3 regions of the Verrucosispora sp. ts21 genome follow, and region 1 is predicted to be linked to each of the others. Evidence: predicted binding sites of a transcription regulator. Region 1 holds the regulator's gene; each other region holds the start of a gene.
What was found. Region 1 encodes HrcA, which represses chaperone genes, less so after heat shock. Its sites were predicted from a motif close to GGTTNGCACNCTCNNNNNGAGNGTGCNAACC; they were not measured.
Positions count from the first base shown of each region.

Region 2: a site for HrcA is predicted at 5,153-5,183, ahead of groL (chaperonin GroEL). Genes of this name have one in related genera too.
Region 3: a site for HrcA is predicted at 4,280-4,310, ahead of groES (co-chaperone GroES). Genes of this name have one in related genera too.

Region 1 is NZ_PNOZ01000044.1:13,215-20,316, reverse strand. It holds gene C1A38_RS19465 (phytanoyl-CoA dioxygenase family protein) at 1-441, opposite strand, end outside; gene C1A38_RS19460 (hypothetical protein) at 660-1,523, opposite strand; gene C1A38_RS19455 (enoyl-CoA hydratase-related protein) at 1,645-2,433, opposite strand; gene hemW (radical SAM family heme chaperone HemW) at 2,454-3,677, shown strand; gene C1A38_RS19445 (DUF4870 domain-containing protein) at 3,693-4,274, opposite strand; gene hrcA (heat-inducible transcriptional repressor HrcA) at 4,482-5,504, shown strand; gene dnaJ (molecular chaperone DnaJ) at 5,578-6,723, shown strand; gene C1A38_RS19430 (16S rRNA (uracil(1498)-N(3))-methyltransferase) at 6,734-7,102, shown strand, end outside.
Region 2 is NZ_PNOZ01000050.1:40,037-47,138, forward strand. It holds gene C1A38_RS20985 (S8 family serine peptidase) at 1-1,696, shown strand, start outside; gene C1A38_RS32235 (hypothetical protein) at 1,823-1,954, shown strand; gene C1A38_RS20990 (GNAT family N-acetyltransferase) at 1,998-2,933, shown strand; gene C1A38_RS20995 (hypothetical protein) at 3,022-3,264, shown strand; gene groL (chaperonin GroEL) at 3,333-4,955, opposite strand; gene C1A38_RS21005 (hypothetical protein) at 5,231-6,133, opposite strand; gene C1A38_RS21015 (cold-shock protein) at 6,702-6,905, opposite strand.
Region 3 is NZ_PNOZ01000036.1:59,584-66,685, reverse strand. It holds gene C1A38_RS17155 (DUF5319 domain-containing protein) at 1-417, shown strand, start outside; gene C1A38_RS17150 (helix-turn-helix transcriptional regulator) at 501-1,298, opposite strand; gene C1A38_RS17145 (WhiB family transcriptional regulator) at 1,554-1,937, shown strand; gene groL (chaperonin GroEL) at 2,118-3,761, opposite strand; gene groES (co-chaperone GroES) at 3,832-4,140, opposite strand; gene C1A38_RS17130 (THUMP-like domain-containing protein) at 4,514-5,761, shown strand; gene ybaK (Cys-tRNA(Pro) deacylase) at 5,829-6,308, shown strand; gene C1A38_RS17120 (sugar ABC transporter substrate-binding protein) at 6,661-7,102, shown strand, end outside.

The DNA.
Region 1 (7,102 bases):
CTTCAGCGAGAACATCGGCCGGGGCAGGTTCGGGTCCATCGTCTCCGGGTCGGAGTTCTGCCGGTACCCGTCCTGGTGCCACCCCCAGTACGGCTTCTCCGGCTCCAGCGCCGGAGGAGTCACGTCGAGGTGGTTGTGGTGGCTGTAGATGTTCCACCCGGCCAGGCCCCACATGTACGGGAAGGCGATCGGGTGGGTGAGCAGGTCGCCGAAGAGCTCGTCGCGCTCAAGGAAGCCCAGCAGGTGCAGGGTGCCGTCCTTGGTGGTCTTGCCCTTGGCCTTCTCCTCGGCGTACACCCGGTCGACCGCGGCTTCGAGGGCGGCCCGGTGGTCCTCGGTCAGGACGTTGCGCAGCAGGAGAAAGCCCTGCTCGTGGAACTCCTTGCGGTCGACGTCACTGATCGGTTCATAGCCGGTGCGGTCGCCGTAGTCGAAAGCCACGTCGTACCCTCCCCAAGAGGTGAAACCATTTCTGGCACAGGTGGCCGATCGTAACGCGCGATCGCACCGGCTGTCGGACCGCCCACATCGATCCCTGCGATGATGACGACGCACCGCAGCTGAGCGACTACCACTAGTCACCCAGAGTGGCGATGCTGGGCCATTAATGGCGGAATGCCGGTTTTTGCGGTTACTGCGGGTAAGGAGATCGGGGTCTGTCAGGCGTCCGCGAAGACCTCGGCGACGACCTCGGCATGCTCCCGCGAACCGTCACCGACCCGGCTCCACGAACCACCCCGGTTGGTCCACTCCAGGTCGCCGAAGCGCACCCGCTTCACTCCGTGATCGTTGGCGTGGGCGACCAGCCAGTGCGCGTACCGCCAGCCATCGAGTTGGTTCGCCGCCGTGACCGTGAGCCCGGTCAGATGCGCCGTGGTCGCCGAGCCGGTCAACCCCCAGTCGAGGTTGAGACCCTGGGTCAGCGCGGTGGCGGCAGCCTCGCCCCGCATCGCCGGATCGTCGCCGAAGGTGCAGACCACCGCACCCGTGGCGTGGCCGAGCAGCGCGCGGGTGAGCACCTCCGACTCGTCGGCCCACTTCTCGTACGCCTCCGGGAAGGCGGACCGCTGCACCTTCTGCGCCGCGTCGGTGACCCGCATGTCCTGCCAGCCGCGCACCTTCTTCAGCGCGGCGTAGAACCGGTCGGCCGCGTACCGGGGGTCACGGATCTCCTCGGGACTGCCCCAACCCTGGCTCGGCCGCTGCTGGAACAGGCCTACCGAGTCGCGGTCCCCGCCGGCCAGGTTGCGCAGCCCGGACTCCTGGTAGGCGGTGGCGAGCGCCACCACCACGGCCCGGTCGGGAAGCTCGTGCTGGATGCCGATGGCCGCGATGGTCGCCGCATTGGCCATCTGGTGAGCGTCCAGGGTCACCTTCCCGTCGGCCTGCACGGTGCAGGCCCGGCTGGCCAAGGGCAGCCGTAGTCGCTCTCCCACCTGCCGCATGCCGAGCACGATGCCGATCACGGCGACCAGCACGACGACCAGGAAACCGCCCACGACCACCCGAGTTCGCACCCACACCTCCCGTACGACGTCCGCCGAAAGCGTACGTCCCTCAGCGCCCGACCTGGGTCGTCCGTCCAGTTCCACCGCGAGCGCGCGATCCGCGTCGGGACGGAAGTTCCCCGATGGCGGCCGATCCTCACCTGTCGAGTTCGGCGACCCAGCGCGGCGGACGCTTCTCCCGGAACGCGGTGACCCCCTCGATGCCGTCGCCGGACAGGAAGTAGCGGGTGGACAGGGTGCCCAGCTCCGCAAGTTCGGCGCGCAGGTCGGTGGCGGGTGGGCGGCGCAGCAGTTCCTTCGCCCCGGCCAGCGCCGACGGAGCGCCCCGCACCAGCGAGTCGAGGTAGCGCTGCACCGCGGCGTCCAACTCGTCGGCCGGCACCGCGGCGGTGACCAGACCGATCTGCGCCGCCCGCCGGCCGTCGAAGGTGTCGCCGGTCAGGTACAGCTCGGCCGCCGCCCGGGGATGCAGCCGGGGCAGCACGGTCGCCGAGATCACCGCCGGGATCACCCCGATGCGTACCTCGGTGAAGGCGAAGGTGGCCTCGGCGGCGCAGATCGCCAGGTCGGCCGCCGCGATCAGGCCCAGACCACCGGCTCGGGCCGGGCCGGCGACCCGGGCCAGCACCGGCTTCGGGCACTGCCAGACCGCCGCGAGCACGTCACCCAGCATCCCGGCGGGCACCGTCCCGCTGGCGTACGCCGCCGCCGTCTCCTTCAGGTCCGCCCCGGAACAGAAGACCGGGCCGGTGTGGTCCAGCACGATCACCCGGACCGTGTCGTCGGCGACCGCGGCGTCCAGCCCGGCCAGCAGTTGGGTCATCAACGGCGTGGAGAGAGCGTTGCGGTTGTGTGGGCTGTCCAGGGTGAGGGTGCTCACCCCGCGGGCCGTGGTGACCCGTACCAGCGCGTCGGGAGAGGTCATGGGAGGGCACACTAGTGGCCATGCCCGGCGTCCTTCCAGCAGGCGAACCCGTCCCGACCGACGGGTCGTTGCCCGCATCCGCCCGAGCGAGCGTCGGTGACCAGGGCTTCGGCGTGTACGTGCACGTGCCCTTCTGCGCCAGTCGCTGCGGCTACTGCGACTTCAACACCTACACGGCGCAGGAGCTGGGCGGCGGCGCGAGCCGGGACGGCTACGCCGACACCGTGCTGGCCGAGCTGGCCCTCGCCGCGCGGGTGCTGGGCGACCGTCCGCCCCGCCGGGTGGAGACCGTCTTCGTCGGCGGTGGAACCCCCACCCTGCTGCCCGCCGACGACCTGGCCCGCATCCTCGACGCCATCGACCGCACCTGGGGACTGGCCGCCGACGCCGAGGTGACCACCGAGGCCAACCCCGAGTCGGTCACCCCCGCCTCCCTCAAGGAACTGCGGGCCGCCGGCTACACCCGGATCTCGCTGGGCATGCAGTCGGTCGCCCCCGGGGTGCTCGCCGTGCTCGACCGTCGACACAGCGCCGGTCGGGCCACGGCCGCCGCGCTGGAGGCCCGGGACGCCGGGTTCGACCACGTCAACCTGGATCTGATCTACGGGACGCCGGGGGAGCGGCCGGAGGACTTCGCCGCCTCGCTGGACCAGGTCGTGGCGGCGGGTGCCGACCACGTCAGCGCGTACGCCCTGATCGTCGAGGACGGCACCCGACTGGCCGCCCGGATGCGTCGCGGTGAACTGCCGTACCCGGACGACGACGTCGCCGCGGACCGTTACCTGGCCGCCGAGGCCGCCCTCGACGCGGCCGGTTTCTCCTGGTACGAGGTGTCCAACTGGGCCCGTACGCCATCGGCCCGGTGCCGGCACAACCTGCTCTACTGGACCGGCGGCGACTGGTGGGGCCTCGGGCCGGGGGCGCACAGCCACGTCGGTGGGGTGCGCTGGTGGAACGTCAAACACCCCACGGCGTACGCCCAACGCCTGGCCGCCGGCCGGTCACCCGGACTGGCGCGGGAGGTGCTGACCGCCGACGAGGCCCGGATGGAGGAGGTCATGCTCCGGCTGCGGCTTGCCGACGGCCTGCCGCTGGACGTGCTCGACGACGCCGGTCGCGCGGCGGCGGCGCGGGCGGTGACCGACGGCCTGCTGGCCGCTCCCGCCCACGCGGCCGGCCGCGCGGTGTTGACCCTGCGCGGCCGGCTGCTCGCCGACGCCGTGGTGCGTGACCTGCTGCCCTGATGACGGGCTCAGGGATCAGGCCTTCACGAAGGAGTAGCTCATCGGGTACCGGTAGAGGGCGCCCTCATTGGCCTTGACGCCGCCGATGATGCCGAAGATCACCGGCACGATCGCGGCCAGGAACGGGACGAAGAACAGAATGCCGCAGGTGATTGCGGTGAGCACCCAGCTCAGCAGCCCGGCGATCGCCCAGGTGAGCTGGAAGTTCAGGGCCGCGACGGCGTGCGCCCGGACGACCGGGGACTGCTGCCCGCGGGTCATGTTCGCGATCAGCGGGGCGACCCAGCCGAGCAGGCCACCACCGACGACCACGCCGAGCGGGCCGCCGAAGTGGGCGATCAGGGCCCAGGTCTTGTCTTCGTTGCTGCCGTAGCCGCCGCCGGGCGCGCCGTAGCCGCCGGTCGGGTAGCCGACACCGGGGGGCGGATAACCGCCGGGCGGCGGATAACCACCCGGCGGCGGGTAGCCGGCCGGCGGGGGCTGGTCACCGGGCGGCGGGTAGCCGCCGGGCGGGGGATAGCCGCCCTGGCCAGACGATCCGGAAACGGGAGCCGTGGGATCGTCGCCGAAACTCGGGGGACGAGGTGGTTCAGTCATGGGCTCACGGTAGGTGCCAGCGGCAATGGCGCACCATAGCGACACCGGCGAGTGTCAAGTCCCCGATCGGACTGCGGACAACTCCGTTTTCTTGATCATCGCGCTGCCGGGAGCCTCGACGTAGACTGGCACTCGCTACAGTCGAGTGCCAGGGCGCCCGCCGACGGTGGGTGACGCTCGACACTGACCTGCGACAGGAGGTGGGAGATGGGTCTCGACGACCGCAAGCTCGCCGTACTGCGGGCGATTGTCGAGGACTACGTCGCCACCCAGGAGCCGGTCGGCAGCAAGGCCCTGGTCGAGCGGCACCAGCTCGGTGTCTCGCCGGCCACCGTCAGGAACGACATGGCCGTGCTGGAGGAAGAGGGCTACATCCGGCAGCCGCACACCAGCGCCGGTCGAGTGCCCACCGACCGCGGCTACCGGCTGTTCGTCGACCGGTTGAGCCGGGTCAAGCCGCTCAGCCCGGCCGAACGCCGGGCGATCGAGCGGTTCCTGGCCGGCGCGGTCGACCTCGACGACGTGGTGCACCGCACCGTCCGGCTGTTGGCGCAGCTGACCCGGCAGGTCGCCGTGGTGCAGTACCCGAGCCTGGCCCGGTCCCGCGTACGGCATCTGGAGCTGGTGCCGATCTCCACCACCCGACTGATGCTCGTCGTGATAGCCGACACCGGGCGGGTCGAGCAGCGGCTGGTCGAACTGCCCGCCCCGATCCACGCCGACGACGTGCTGGACCTGCGTCGGACGGTCAACGAGAAGCTGGTCGGCATCCAGTTGTCGGAGACCCCACCGCTGGTGCAGGCCCTCATCGACGAGTGCGTTCCGCATCTGCGTGGTGCCATGACCACCCTGTCCACCGTGTTGCTGGAGACACTTGTCGAGCGGCACGAGGAGCGGATCGCGCTGGCCGGCACCGCCAACCTCGCCCGCGGCGGTCTACTGGACTTCCAGGGTTCCCTGCGGCCGATCCTCGAAGCCCTCGAGGAGGAGGTCGTGCTGCTCAAACTCATCGGCGAGGTGGAGCCGAGCACGCTACGGGTACGCATCGGTGACGAGAACGAGATCGACAACCTGCGGGCGGCCTCCGTGGTCAGCACCGGCTACGGCCCGGGCGCGACGATCGTCGGGGGGATGGGCGTGCTGGGGCCGACCCGGATGGACTACCCCGGGACCATCGCCACGGTGAGGGCCGTGGCACGCTACGTGGGCGAGCTGCTGGCCCAGAACTGATCAGTCAGGGCCGACGGTGGGCTGCCGCCGCCGACCGGCGTAACGCGAGACGAACACGAGGACACGGAACGCAGTGGCCAGGGACTACTACGGCATTCTCGGCGTCAGCCGGGGCGCCTCCGATGACGAGATCAAGCGCGCGTACCGCAAGCTCGCGCGGCAATTCCACCCGGACGTCAATCCGGATCCGGAGGCACAGGAGAAGTTCAAGGACATCAACGCCGCGTACGAGGTCCTCTCGGACGATCGGAAACGACAGATCGTCGACCTCGGCGGCGACCCGTTGGCCCCGGGCGGTGGCGGTGCCGGTGGCCCGGGCGGGCCCGGCGGCGCCGGGCCGTTCGTCGGCTTCCAGGACATCATGGACGCCTTCTTCGGCGGGGCCACCGGCGCCGGCCGGGGACCGCGACCGCGTACCCGACCGGGTGCCGACGCGATCCTGCGGCTGGAACTGGACCTGCAGGAGACCGCCTTCGGGGTGGAAGCGCCGATCACCGTGGACACCGCGGTGCTCTGCACCACCTGCTCCGGTGCGGGCACCGCCGCCGGCACCCACCTGGCGACCTGCGAGGCGTGCGGTGGCCGGGGCGAGGTGCAGTCGGTGCAGCGCACCTTCCTCGGTCAGGTGGTCTCCGCCCGGCCGTGCACCGTCTGCCAGGGCTACGGCACCACCATCCCGCACCCCTGCCCGACCTGCGCCGGTGACGGGCGGGTGCGGACCCGCCGGTCGCTGACCGTCAAGATCCCGGCCGGGGTCGAGGACGGCATGCGGATCCGGCTGGCCCAGCAGGGCGAGGTCGGTCCGGGTGGTGGCACCGCCGGTGACCTCTACGTCGAGATCCACGAGCGGCCGCACGACGTCTTCTCCCGCAAGGGCGACGACCTGCACTGCCGGGTCACCGTGCCGATGACCGCCGCGGCGCTCGGCACCCGGCTGACCATCAAGACGCTCGACAGCGAGGAACCGGTCGACGTCAAGGCGGGCACCCAGCCCGGCAGCACGCTGCGGTTGCGCGCCCGGGGCGTGCCCCACCTGCGTGGGACCGGTCGTGGTGACCTCTACGTCCACCTCGACGTGCGTACCCCGACCAAGCTCGACGCCGACCAGGAGCGGATGCTGCGCGACTTCGCCAAGACCCGGGGCGAGGAGGTCGCCGAGCTGACCAAGCAGGGCGGCTTCTTCTCCCGGATGCGCGACGCGTTCAACGGTCACGGCTGACCGGCGTCCCGTGTCCGCTCCGCTGTTCCTGGTCGAGTCGCTGCCCGCCGCCGACACGATGGTGCTCGACGGCCCCGAAGGGCACCACGCCGCCACCGTGCAACGGCTACGGGTCGGCGAGGAACTGCTGCTCGGCGACGGCCGGGGCGGCACGGCCGCCGCCGTGGTCAGCGCCGTCGGCCGGGGCACCCTCGACCTCGAGATCACCGACCGGGGGTACGTCGACGCGGCGAACCCCCGGCTGGTGGTGGTGCAGGGCATCGCCAAGGGTGACCGGGGTGAACTGGCCGTACAGGCGATGACCGAGGCGGGCGTGGACGAGATCGTCCCCTGGGCGGCCGGCCGGTCGGTCGCGCAGTGGCGCGGAGACCGGGGCGTA
Region 2 (7,102 bases), on a different contig from region 1:
CACCGGCCAGTCCGGTGCCCAGTTGCCGCTGCTGGTGGCGCTGCCACCGGTGGGCTTCGCGCTGGCCGCGCTGCACGCGCTGACCCGTCGACACCCCCGGACCGCGGGCCGCACCTCCACCGCCTGGTTGGTCGGGCTCAACGTGTTCGGTCCGCTGGCGTTCACCGACCCGGAGGAGATCAGCCTGCTGCTCGCCACCACCCGGGACGTGCCGTTCTGGGTGGCGGTCGCGACGGGTGCCGGGCTCGTCGTCGCGCTGGTGCTGGCCATCGCGTACGGCCTGCTGCTGGCCCGTCCGGCGGCACGCCCGCCCCGCCCCGCACTGGCCGGGCTGACCACGCTGGTCCTGCTGGTCGCGGTCGGTGCGATCGGTGTCGGGGTCGGTCAGCCCGGCCTGCACGGCGAGCGGCTCTTCGTGCTGCTGCGCGAGCAGGCGGATCTCGCCGACCTGCCGACCGGGACGGGTAAGGCGGGCCGCGACGCCCGCGCCGAGCAGGTCTACCGGCGACTGGTCGCCACCGCCGAACGCACCCAGGCCGAGTTGCGTCGCGACCTGCGCCGGCTGCGACTGGAACACCGGCCGTACTACCTGGTCAACGCGATCGAGGTGGACGGTGGACCGGCGGTACGGGCCTGGCTGTCCCGCCGGCCCGAGGTGGCTCGGGTGCTGGTCAGCCAGCGGCTGCGCCCGTTGCCCTCACCCGCCGCGCCGGCGGTCGGTCACGCACCGGCGCCGGACGGCCCGCCCTGGAACATCACCATGATCGGCGCGGACCGGGTCTGGTCCGAGCTTGGCGTCACCGGGGCCGGGGTGACCGTGGGCAGTTCCGACTCCGGGGTGGACGGGCGGCATCCGACGCTTGTCGAGAACTTCCGGGGCGGCGACGATTCCTGGTTCGATCCGTGGAACGGCACCCGTACGCCGACCGACCGCAGCGGGCACGGCACCCACACGGTGGGCAGCGCGGTCGGCCGGGGCGGCATCGGCGTCGCGCCGGGGGCGAACTGGGTGGGCTGCGTCAACCTCGACCGCAATCTCGGCAATCCGGCCTCCTACCTCGACTGCCTTCAGTTCATGCTGGCGCCCTTCCCGCCCGGCGGTGACCCGTTCACCGACGGCCGACCGGCCCGCGCACCGGAGATCCTGACCAACTCGTGGGGCTGCCCGCCGATCGAGGGCTGTGATCCGCAAGCGCTACGACCGGCCACGGACGCGCTGGAGGCGGCGGGAATCCTGGTCGTCGCGGCGGCCGGCAACAGCGGACCGCTCTGCGATTCGGTACAGGACCCGCCCGCACCGTACCCGGACGTGCTCACCGTCGGCGCGGTGGACCAGCGGCGTCAGGTCGCCGCCTTCTCCTCCCGGGGCCCGGCACCCGGCGGGGTGGCCAAACCGGACCTGATGGCTCCGGGAGCGGACGTGCTCTCCGCGATGCCCGGCGGCGGGTACGCCACCCTCGACGGCACCTCCATGGCCACCCCCCAGGTGGCGGGCGTGGTCGCGCTGATGTGGTCGGCCGATCCCGACCTGGTCGGCGACCTCGATCGGACCCGGCAACTGCTGCGCGCCACGGCCACCGCCGTCCCGACCGGTACCGATTCGGCGGAGCGCACCGACGCCTGCGGTGGTACGCGCAACGTGATCGGCGCCGGCCTGGTCGACGCGTACGCGGCCGTACGCGCCGTCCGCGGCTGACCTCACGCAATGTGAGCAGATCTCGTCAAGGGGTCACAAACGGTTCGTGAACTGCTATCTTGCAGGCTCATGCACGGTCATTCACCCGGCGCTCCCCTGGCGCCGTCGGTTGCCCGGTGGCGCGGCATGGCGCTGCTGGTCCTGCTGGGCGTGCCCGCCCTCGTCGTGGCCCTGTGCTGTGGAGCGATCCAGGTGGTCACCAAGTCCAGCGTCGACGATCCGTTGAGTGTCCGAGGCGGCATCAGCACCTCACCATGAGCGGGTCTGACACCGGATCGGCGATGATCTAGGGTCGGCAGCCATGGATGCCGAGACGACCGTCACCGAGTTGACCCTCGAACGGGCTCCCGAGGTGGTGCGACTGTGTCGACGGGCGCTCGACCTGCCGGAGGACGCGACCGAGGCCGAGCCACTCGTGACGACGCTCTGGGTACGCGCCGAGGCCGACCGGACGGTGCGAGTGTTCGGGGCGTACCGGGCCGGTGAGTTGATCGGCGTACTGATCTGTTCGTTGGCCGACGGCGACGGCCGCACGGGGCACGTGGACCTGGTGGCCGTGGAGCCACGCCAGCGGCGTCAGGGCGTCGGCCGGGCACTGCTCGGGCACGCCGAGCAGGCACTTGCCGAACTGGGCGCGGTCGAGGTGCTTCTCGCCGGCAACCCGCCGCACTACGCCTGGCCCGGGGTGGACGTCAGGTACACCCCGGCGGTCTGCCTGGCCCTCGCACTCGGCTACACGCAGGACCGCACGGCCTGGAACATGACCGTCGACCTGTCGTACGACGGGTCACCGGCGCTGCGCTCCACGGAGGCCGCCGAGACCCGCCTCGCCGGGCAGGGGGTGACCGTACGCCGTGCCGAGCCTGCCGACCTGCCGGCGCTCGCCGCCTTCTCCCGGGTCACCTTCGGCGGCTCCTGGGACGCCGAACTGGCCGGCTCGCTCGGACGCCCGGACGCCGGCTGCCACCTGGCCGAACGCGACGGCGAGCTACTCGGCTTCGCCGCCTACGGGTCGGCGCGGCCGAGTTGGTTCGGGCCGATGGGTACGGCACCCGCAGCCGAGGGATCCGGCATCGGCGGCGTCCTGCTGCGGCGCTGCCTGGCCGACCAGCGGGCCGCCGGGATCGAGACCGCACAGATCGGCTGGGTCGGTCCGGTGCCGTTCTATTCACGCAGTGCGGGAGCCCGGATCGAGCGGGTCTTCTTCCTGTATCGCCGGAGCCTCGACTCGGCGTAACCGGGCGAAGGGTGCATAGCCTCCGATAGCGCCGTTCGCCCGCCCGGGTCATCGACGCCCCTTACCGTTCGGTATAGAGGAGGCAGCCATGACCACGGACGACGATCAGGCCTCGGAGGCGTTGCCTGCCGGCTGGGCCCCGGTCCACGACCTGCCGGGCACACTGCCGATCAACCGGCTGGACTACGGCGACGCCGAGCAGCTGGCGGAGATGACCGGAACGACCGAAGCACCCGAGGAACCACTCATCCTGGTGGACGAGCCGGTGCCACACCGTCCGCCGTACGACCGGGCGCAGAAGCGGCGCAACCAGCGCCCCGTGCCCCGATAGGGAAGTCGCCCCGACAGGAAAAAGGGCGGACCGCTGACGCGGCCCGCCCTTTCAGGTTGAAGCTGGACTCAGAAGTCCATCTCCCCGCCACCCGGGCCAGCCGGGGCGGCCGGGGTCTTCTCCGGCTTGTCCGCCACCACGGCCTCGGTGGTGAGGAACAGCGCGGCGATCGACGCGGCGTTCTGCAGCGCCGAACGGGTCACCTTGGCCGGGTCGATGATGCCCGCGGCCAGCAGGTCGACGTACTCGCCGCTCGCGGCGTTGAGGCCGTGACCCGCGTCGAGGTTGCGAACCCGCTCCACCACGACGCCACCCTCGAGGCCGGCGTTGACGGCGATCTGCCGCAGCGGGGCGTCCAGCGCGATCTTGACGATCTGCGCGCCGGTCGCCTCGTCGCCGGTCAGGTCCAGCTTGTCGAAGGCGGTCTTGCCGGCCTGCACTAGCGCGACGCCACCACCCGGGACGATGCCCTCCTCGACAGCGGCCTTGGCGTTGCGCACCGCGTCCTCGATGCGGTGCTTGCGCTCCTTGAGCTCGACCTCGGTGGCCGCGCCGACCTTGATCACCGCAACACCGCCGGCCAGCTTGGCCAGACGCTCCTGCAGCTTCTCCCGGTCGTAGTCGGAGTCGCTCTTGTCGATCTCGGCCCGGATCTGGTTCACCCGGCCCTGGATCTGCTCGGCGTCACCGGCACCGTCGACGATGGTGGTCTCGTCCTTGGTCACCACGACCTTGCGGGCGCGGCCCAGCATGTCGAGACCGGCGGCGTCCAGCTTGAGGCCGACCTCCTCGCTGATGACCTGACCACCGGTGAGGATGGCGATGTCGGTCAGCATGGCCTTGCGGCGGTCACCGAAGCCCGGCGCCTTGACGGCGACCGACTTGAAGGTGCCCCGGACCTTGTTGACCACCAGGGTGGCCAGGGCCTCGCCCTCCAGGTCCTCGGCGATGATCAGCAGCGGCTTGCCGCCCTGCATGACCTTCTCCAGGATCGGGAGCAGGTCCTTGACCGACGAGATCTTGCTGTTGGCGATCAGGATGTACGGGTCGTCGAAGACGGCCTCCATACGCTCCGGGTCGGTCATGAAGTAGGCCGAGATGTAGCCCTTGTCGAAGCGCATACCCTCGGTGAGCTCCAGCTCCAGCCCGAAGGTGTTGCTCTCCTCGACGGTGATGACGCCTTCCTTGCCGACCTTGTCCATCGCCTCGGCGATGATCTCGCCGACGGTGTTGTCACCGGCGGAGATGGAGGCGGTGGAGGCGATCTGCTCCTTGGTCTCAACGTCCTTGGCGAGCTTCAGCAGCTCCTCCGAGACGCTGGCCACGGCGGCCTCGATGCCCCGCTTCAGGGCCATCGGGTTGGCGCCGGCGGCCACGTTGCGCAGACCCTCGCGCACGAGAGCCTGGGCCAGGACGGTCGCCGTCGTCGTGCCGTCACCGGCCACGTCGTCGGTCTTCTTGGCGACCTCCTTGACCAGCTCAGCGCCGATCTTCTCGTACGGGTCCTCGAGTTCGATCTCCTTGGCGATGCTCACACCATCGTTGGTGATGGTGGGGGCACCCCACTTCTTCTCGAGCACCACGTTGCGGCCCTTGGGGCCGAGGGTCACCTTCACGGCGTCGGCGAGCTGGTTCATGCCCCGCTCGAGGCCGCGGCGCGCCTCTTCGTCGAACGCGATCATCTTGGCCATACGGCGTTGTCCTCCTGGACACTCACGGGCCACCCGAGTGTGTGCCCCGGATGAACCGTCTGGTGTACGCACCTTGGGACGTCGCCACCTGGCGACGACGACGTCTCCTCGGCCGGGCCGGATAGCCCGCGACGACCGGCCACATGCCTCACCCGCGGTTATGCCACGAGCGCGGCCGTAGCCCCACCGTCCCGACCAGTTGGCACTCACACTACGCGAGTGCCAATGACTTGTTTAGCACTCTCCCCTGCCGAGTGCAAGCACGATGGCCCGGTTCAGCCGAGTTCGGCAGCCAGTCGCGCGCTGTTCACCGGACCCTCGTGGGCCCGCTGTTCGGCGTACGTGACCACCAGCCCGACCAGCTGGGCCAGATGTGCCGGCAGTCCCACCAGCGCCGCCCCGACGATCACCAGGACCGCGCCGACGGCGGTGTCCACGGCTTCGAGCGGCGCGGTGCCGAACGGCATGAGCACGACCCCCTCCACCACGCCGGCGACGAACCCGATGGCGATCACCACGCCGGCCGTCAACGCCACCCGGCCGAGCAGCAGCCCCAGCCGGTCGCGCAGCATCCGGTGCGAGCGGCCGAACGGATCGTGGCGCTCGAAGAGGTAGACCGGTCCGGCCATGGCCAGCGCGAAGCCCGCGTAGACACCGGGCAGGAAGCAGAGGCAGAAGCCGAGGGTCACGATCAGGCCGATGAGCAGCGTCCAGCCCCAGAGGCCGAACGCCCGGCGCACGCCGTAGCCGAATGCGCCCCCGAGACTGACCTGCGCACCGGCTGCCTGTCGGGCGACAACCCACGTGCCGGCGGCCCACCCGACACACTGCACCAGACCGAAGATCAGACTCCCGGCGACCAGCACACCCATCCACTTCGCCAGGTCGACACCGAAGTTGGCGGGCAGGGCCGCAGAGTCGGCGGCGAGCTCGGACTCCCACCGGGCCGACGGGTCGAAGATCAGCCCGAGCACCGACAGCGCCGCCGCCGGCAGCACCTGGGTCAGCACGACGATCGGCAGCAGCAGGCTCCAGCCCCGGCGCACCGCACCCCAGCAGCGGCTGAACCAACCATTGATACCCGCACCGGGCGGAGTGACCAGGGCGTCGGCGGGATCGAGCCCGTACGCCGCCGGGTCGTACCAGCCGTGGAAGGGCTGGCCGGGATAGACCGGCATCGGCTGTTGAGGATTGCCGACCGGCGGAGCCGGCTGGCCGGGATAGGCGGGATATCCGCCCCAGAGCGGCGGGTTACCCGGCGACCCGCCCGGCGGCGGACCGTACCCGCCCGGCGGCGGGGCTACAGGCGGGCCGTACCCGCCAGGTGGCGAGCCGTACCCGCCCGGCGGCGGGGCTACCGGCGGGCCGTAGTCGCCGGGTGGCGGGCCGTACCCGGCTGGCGGTGCGGCAGCGGGCGGTCCGTATTCACCAGGCGGCGTCGCGGAGGCCGGGCCGTACCCCTGCGGCGGAGGTGACGGCGGACCCGCGGTGGCCGGATCTCGTTGCGGCGAGGCAGGTGCCGTCGGGTCGGTGGGCTGCCAACTGGAAGCACCGACGGACGGGGCCGATTCGTCTGGTGACGAATTCGGTGGACCTGCCGGGGGTGGCTGGTCGGACATGAACCCTCCTCAGCGACAGCTGGTTCCGGCTCACGATCTTCCCTTGTGAGGTATCCGCACCGCAGCCCCCCTCCGGCCGCGACCACGCCACCCGTACCGACGGTCTGCCGGCGTGGGTGGAACGCACTCAGGCGATGAGGCGTACCCGCTCGGCCTGGGGGCCCTTCTGGCCCTGGGCGATCTCGAACTCCACCCGCTGGCCGTCGTCCAGCGCCTTGTAGCCGTCCATCTCGATCGCGGAGAAGTGGACGAACACGTCCTGCCCGCCGTCGACGGCGATGAAGCCGTAGCCCTTCTCGGCGTTGAACCACTTCACGGTGCCCTGTGCCACGGTGTTGTCCTCACTCTGCGCGGCGTTCCCCTACCTCCGGGCCGGGCCGGCGGCACGCCGGACGGCCCGAAACTCACCGTCTTCGGCAGTCATCGACGACCACGGAATAGGGTGACCGAAATCGCACGGTACACGAGGCGTGACGGCGGCGCACGACCACAAATCGGACATATTCTGACCAGCGACATCGTCGCTCG
Region 3 (7,102 bases), on a different contig from region 1:
CAAGACGAGCCCATCGACCCGTTCACCGGCGACCCCGCCGACCCGGCAGCCGGCCTGGACGACCCTGACCGCGACTCCTCGCTCGACCCACTGACCGACGTCGAACGTCAGGACGTGCTGGAGGATCTCGCCGATCTGGAGATCTACCAGGCGCTGCTCGCGCCGATCGGCGTACGCGGGCTCGTCATCGAGTGTGAGGACTGCCGCGAGCCGCACTACTTCGACTGGGACCTGCTCCGGGGCAACCTGCGGCACCTGCTCAGCTCCGGGCGACCCCGGGTGCACGAGCCGGCCTTCGACCCGGACCCGGACCACTACGTCACCTGGGACTACGCGCGCGGCTACGCCGACGGTGTGCACGACACACTCAGCGAGGGCACCGAGGACAGCGAGGACGAGGCCGCCTCCCGGGACTGACCCGCCCGCCCGGGTGACGGCATCAGCGGAGCACGGCCGGTCACCCACAGAGGACTCGCCCCGGCGGAGTCGGCCTACCGCCTTCAGGCGACCAGGCCAGCACGGAATCCGGCGGCCACCGCGTGGGCCCGGTCCCGGGCACCGAGCTTGCGGAACAGCCGTCGGGCGTGGGTTTTCACGGTGTCCTCGGAGACGAACAACTCACGGCCGATCTCGGCGTTGCTCTTGCCCTCGGCCATGCCGAGCAGCACCTGCAACTCGCGTTCGGTGAGCCCGATCGTGGACCGGTCGGCGCGGGGCGGCCTGGCGGCGGTGCCCTTCTCCTCCTCGGCGTCCGGCTCGGCCGGATCCTCGCCGCGCTGCACCGGCACCATCGCAGGGCTGCCCGCCGCGTCCGTTGCCGTCCAGGTCGGGGAGCTGTCGCCGGTGGGCCGACCGTTTGGTGCCGGCCGAGGGCCGCCCACCGCCGCGGTGTCCCGCGCCGGGTCGGCGATCCGGTTCCGGTTGGCCCGACCCGGTGCGGCCAGCAGCAGCAGCGCCTTGGCGACCGCGCTGGTCAGGTCATGGTCGATGCCCTGGATCAGTCCACGCGCCCCGGCGTGGATCGTCGCCGCCGCCGCCTCGGACTCCTCCATACCGAGCAGCAGCACCGCGGCCTGCGGCGCGCGTGCCAGTACCCGCCGGACGAACCCGGCACTGTCGGGGCGGGTGAGGGCGGTGTCGGCGAGCACCACGTCGGCGGGACGCTCGGCCAGCCGCAGCATCACCTCGGGGTCGGAGACGGCCGTCCGGACAGCACCGGACAATCCCAGCCGCGCCGCTGCGGAAGTCAAATGCTGTGCAGCGAGCGGCGTCCGAACGCACACAAGAACGGTACGCACAACGATCTCCTCTCCGCAGACGAGCAGACCATGACCGGGCAGCCTCGGGAGGAACTTCCGGGCAATCCTCCCAAGTTTTCCGACAGATAGGTCATTTGCCCCAAGTCGCCACAGCTTTTGGATCACAAGACGTGTGAGCGGAGAGCGGTCGGGGTACCGGGGGCTCAAGGCCGGGAACGGTGCCCTGCGCGGCCCGCCACCCGGACAAGCCGGCCAACAAGCATCTCGCGGTGCCGCGCGAGAGGAGGGGTGCTGATGTCGAACGTACGTAGACTGCCCGGACCCATCGTCGACCTGTGGGACTGGCAACGTCTGGGCGCCTGCCGTGGCCGGGACAGCGCGCAGTTCTTCCACCCGGACGGCGAGCGGGGCTCGTCGCGGCTGCGCCGGGAATCGGGCGCCAAGGCCGTCTGCCGCGCCTGCCCGGTACGGGCCGAGTGCGCCGCGCACGCCCTGACCGTGCGGGAGCCGTACGGAGTGTGGGGCGGCTTCAGCGAATCCGAGCGGCTACGGCTGCTCGCGGTCGGCTGGGAGGATCTCGCCGACCGCCGGCAGACCCGGGTGGACGTCGCCCGCCTGGAGGCCCGACTGGGCAGCAGCCACCGGTCGACCGTCCCCACCCAACGCAACGTCGCCTGATCCAGCCATGAACCACCGCTGCCGCGCCCTGCACAGGGCGCGGCAGCGTGCTTCCGGCACCATGGCGGGAACCGGTGCCGGCTGGCCTCGTGTGCTGCACCCGGTCAGCTGACAGCCGCCGAGCGGTACGGCGGGCGCTCCGGGGGAGCGGCGCACCCGCCGTGCCGTGTCACGGACGGCTCAGAAGCCCGGGCCGTGCTGGTGGCTGTGACCGTGACCGTGGCCGTGACCAGCGGCGGCGGCCTCCGGCTCCTTGGGCTTCTCCACCACGAGGCTCTCGGTGGTGAGCAGCAGGCCGGCGATGGACGCGGCGTTGGTGACCGCGTTACGGGTCACCTTCACCGGGTCGATGATGCCGGACGCGGCCAGGTCCACGTAGTCGCCGATGGCGGCGTCGAGGCCGTGGCCCCACTTGCCCTCGGTGACCTTCTGCACCACGACGTACCCGTCGTGCCCGGCGTTCTGGGCGATCCAGCGCAGCGGCTCGACAAGCGCCTTGCGCACGATCGACACACCGACCTTCTCGTCACCGGTGAAGCCGAGGTCGTCGTCGAGCACCGACAGGATCTGGGCCAGGGCGGCGCCACCGCCGGGCACCGTACCCTCCTCGACCGCGGCCTTGGTCGCGGCGATGGCGTCCTCGATGCGGTGCTTGCGCTCCTTCATCTCGACCTCGGTGGCCGCGCCGACCTTGACCACGGCGATGCCACCGGAGAGCTTGGCCAGCCGCTCGGCCAGCTTCTCCCGGTCCCAGTCGGAGTCCGAAGCCTCGATCTCCTTGCGGATCTGGGCGACCCGGTCGGCGACCTCGCTGGCCTGGCCACCACCATCGACGATCGTGGTGTTCTCCTTGTCGACCACGATGCGCCGGGCGGTGCCGAGCACCTCCAGGCCGACCTGGTCGAGCTTGTAGCCCAGCTCGGGCGCGACCAGCTCGGCACCGGTCAGGATCGCCATGTCCTGCAGCATCGCCTTGCGGCGGTCACCGAAGCCGGGCGCCTTGACCGCGCAGACCTTGAGGGTCTTGCGGATCGAGTTGACCACCAGGGTGGACAGCGCCTGACCCTCGACGTCCTCGGCGACGATCAGCAGCGGCTTGTTGTCCTGGAGGACCTTCTCCAGCAGCGGCAGCAGCTCCTCGATCGCCGAGATCTTCTGCGTGGTGATCAGGATGTACGCGTCCTCCAGGACCGACTCCTGCGCCTCCACGTCGGTGACGAAGTTCGGCGAGATGAAGCCCTTGTCGAACTGGAGGCCCTCGGTGACGTCCAGTTCGGTCTGCAGCGCCGAGCCTTCCTCGACGGTGATCACACCGTCGCGGCCGACCCGCTCCATCGCCTCGGCGATCAGCTCACCGATTGTGGAGTCCTGCGCCGAGATCGTCGCCACGTGCGCGACGGACTTCTTGTCGGAGACCTCGACGGCCTTGCCGAGCAGGGCCTCGGAGACCTTGGCCGCAGCGGCGTCGATGCCCCGCTTGAGACCGGCCGGGTTGGCGCCCGCGGTCACGTTGCGCAGGCCCTCGCGGACCATCGCCTGGGCCAGCACGGTCGCGGTGGTGGTCCCGTCGCCGGCGACGTCGTTGGTCTTGGTCGCCACCTCCTTGACCAGCTGCGCGCCGAGGTTCTCGTACGGGTTGGTGAGCTCGATCTCCTTGGCGATGGTCACACCATCGTTGGTGATCGTCGGCGCACCGAATTTCTTGTCCAGGACGACGTTGCGCCCGCGCGGCCCGAGAGTGACCTTGACCGCGTTCGCGAGCGCGTTGACACCGTGCTCCAGCTGGTGCCGGGCGTCATCCGAGAAGCTCAGGATCTTCGCCATGTATGTCCCTTCGAAGCGACGTTGCCCCGGCCCGGCGAGCCGGTCCGGGGCAACGACACTGATCGGTTGCTTACTTCTCGATGATCGCGAGGACGTCGCGGGCGGAGAGCACCAGGTACTCCTCGCCGGCGTACTTGACCTCGGTGCCGCCGTACTTCGAGTAGAGGACGGTGTCGCCCACCTTGACGTCCATCGGGATCCGGTCACCGTCGTCGTCGAAACGACCCGGGCCGACAGCGAGGACGGTGCCCTCCTGCGGCTTCTCCTTGGCGGTGTCGGGAATCACGATGCCCGACGCAGTGGTGGTCTCAGCCTCGTTCGCCTGGACCAGGATCCGGTCCTCGAGCGGCTTGATCGCAACCTTGGTCGCGGTAGTCACGGGCATACCCTCCTGGGGTACTGGTTTCGTTACCGGTCGGCGTACCGACCAGCGTCGGTCTGCCACATGCCACCGGGCGGGGCCGTCGTCGCGGGTGCCGGTCCGCCTGGCGTTCAACTCCCGGGCACGAGGGCCCGAGGGTTGGCACCCTCAGGGTGAGAGTGCTAATCGCAGGTTATTCCTCGGCTAGCACTCCGTCAAGGAGAGTGCCAACGCTCCCCCTTCGTGTCGACACCTTTCCGACACCCGCGGCCCGCCCGGTCCCCGGTTTCAGGGGCTTGGGCGGGCGGCCTGCCCAGGCGAGCCGGCCGGGCGGTCCAGGCCGGGGCCGGGTGGGTGGGGGCGGAGCCGGGTGGGTCGGGACAATGGGTGGGTGGATCTGGAGCAGCTTGCGGCGTTGCGTACGCCCGAGGGGTCGGGCGCGCTCGCGGCGGCGGCCCGGGTGGCCGGCGGTGACCCGCTGGCCGCGGCGGCGGCGCTGCGCTCGGCCGGGATCCCCGCCGGGTTGGCGGCGGCGGCGCTGACCCAGGCGGAGCTGCGCCGCCGGGCGGCGGGCAAGTTCGGGCCGGCGGCGAGCGGCATGTTCTTCACCCGGCCCGGCCTGGAACAGGCCACCCGAGGGGTGGTCGCGCGACGCCGCGCGCACCGGCTGCGCGAGGCCGGGGTGACCAGCCTGGCCGACCTGGGTTGCGGACTGGGGGCCGACGCGCTCGCCGCCGCCCGGACCGGCATCCGGGTGTACGGCGTGGAGGCCGACCCGCTCACCGCCGCGCTGGCCGAGGCGAACGCGCAGGCCGCCGGGCTGACCGCGCTGTTCACCGTCGAGTGCGGGGATGCGACGGCGTTCGACGTGAACCGGGTCGAGGCGGTCTTCTGCGACCCGGCGCGCCGCCGGGCCGGAACGGGACGTCGGATCTTCGACCCGAACTCGTACTCGCCGCCGTGGGACTTCGTCACCGGGCTCGCGCAACGGGTGCCCCGGACGGTGGTGAAGGTCGCCCCCGGTCTCGACCACGCCCTCATCCCCGCCGGCGCCGAGGCCGAGTGGGTGAGCGTCGACGGCAACCTGGTCGAGGCGGCGCTCTGGTGCGGCCCGCTCGCCGAAACCCCCCGCCGCGCGACCGTGTTGAAGGAAGGGCCCCCTGTTAACGCCTCCGGTAGTAAAGGGGCCCCTTCTTATCACCCCGTCGACGGGCCGAGCGTCCACCAACTCGTCGGTTCGGGGCGGCAGGAGGCACCTGTCGGGCCGGTACGCCGCTTCGTGTACGACCCGGACCCGGCGGTGCTCCGCGCCCACCTGGTCGCCGAACTCGCCGCCGACCTGGATGCCTCGCTGGCCGACCCGAGCATCGCCTACCTCTATGCCGACGCGCCGACGCCGACGCCGTACGCCCGCTGCCTGGAGGTGACCGACGTGCTGCCGTTCTCGCTGAAGCGCCTGCGCGCGTTGCTGCGGGAGCGCCGGGTCGGCCGGGTGGAGATCCTCAAGCGTGGCTCGGCGCTGGAACCCGAACGACTCCGGCACGACCTGCGGCTGGCCGGTGACCAACCGGCGAGCCTGGTGCTGACCCGGGTCGCCGCCGCCCCGACGGTGCTGGTCTGCCAGCCGGTCACCGGCTAGGGCCACGCAGGGTCGAGGCGGGAAAGCTGCTGGCCTCCGGGCCGGGGGCGCAGTTAGGTTGGCGCACATGACGGGACGGGGTACGCCGGCGATGGTGCTGCTGACGAAGCACCGCATCACCCATCGCACCCATCCCTACGATGTCGCGGCGGACTCGCCGAACTACGGCGCGTTGGTCGCCGCCGCGATCGGCGTACCACCCGGACGGGTCTTCAAGACCCTGATCGCCGAGGTGGACGGTGCCCTCACCGTGGCGATCGTGCCGGTGACCGGCGAGTTGGACCTCAAGGCGCTGGCCGCGGCGGTCGGCGGCAAGCGGGCCACGCTTGCCGAACGCGGTGCCGCCGAACGCGCCACCGGCTACGTACGCGGCGGCATCAGCCCACTGGGGCAGCGTAAGCGGCTACCCACGGTGCTCGACGACTCCGCCCTGGAGCACGACACGGTGTACGTGTCGGCGGGCCGGCGCGGCCTTCAGGTCGAACTGGCCCCGGCCGACCTGGTCGCCCTCACCGACGCCCGGACCGCACCCCTCGCCACCGGCTGACCTCGACCAGCACCGTTGCGCCGCAACGGTGGGGTCCCGGCGCGCGGGTCAGCCGGGAGACCGTGTCGATCGCCCCACCTCCTGGCCCGATGAGGCCAGGTTTCGCCGGGGCGTGAACCCGCTGCCGTCCGCCACGTCCGCTGATGTGGCGTCTGAACAGGCATTACAGCTGACCGATGCCGCTGCGGTGACGTGAGCGCTTCATGGGCGTTGCCGAATTGTTACTGCCGACAACAAATTAGCGCCCAGCGCGCCCTTGTGTCGGCGCCCGGCAGCGGAATACGTTGCCGGGCACAACAAAAGAACACCATCGACACACCGACACCTTCCCACTCTCGAAAGGACCCTGCACATGCGCAAGGGCTTCCTCGCCATCGGTGCTGTGGGCGTGCTCGCCCTCGGCAGCCTGACGGCCTGCGGCGACGATTCCGGCGACCAGGCCGGCGGCGGCTCCGGCAAGACCCCGAAGATCGGCGTGATCCTGCCGGACAGCAGCTCCTCGGTCCGCTGGGAGAGCGCGGACCGCAGGTTCCTCAAGGAGGCGTTCGACGCGGCCGGCATCGAGTCGGACATCCAGAACGCGCAGGGCGACAAGAACGCCTTCCAGACCCTCGCCGACCAGATGATCACCAGCGGGGTCACCGTGCTGATGATCGTCAACCTGGACTCCGGCACCGGCAAGGCCGTCCTGGACAAGGCCAAGTCCCAGGGTGTCGCCACCATCGACTACGACCGCCTGACCCTCGGCGGCTCGGCGGAGTACTACGTCAGCTTCGACAACGTGGCGGTCGGCA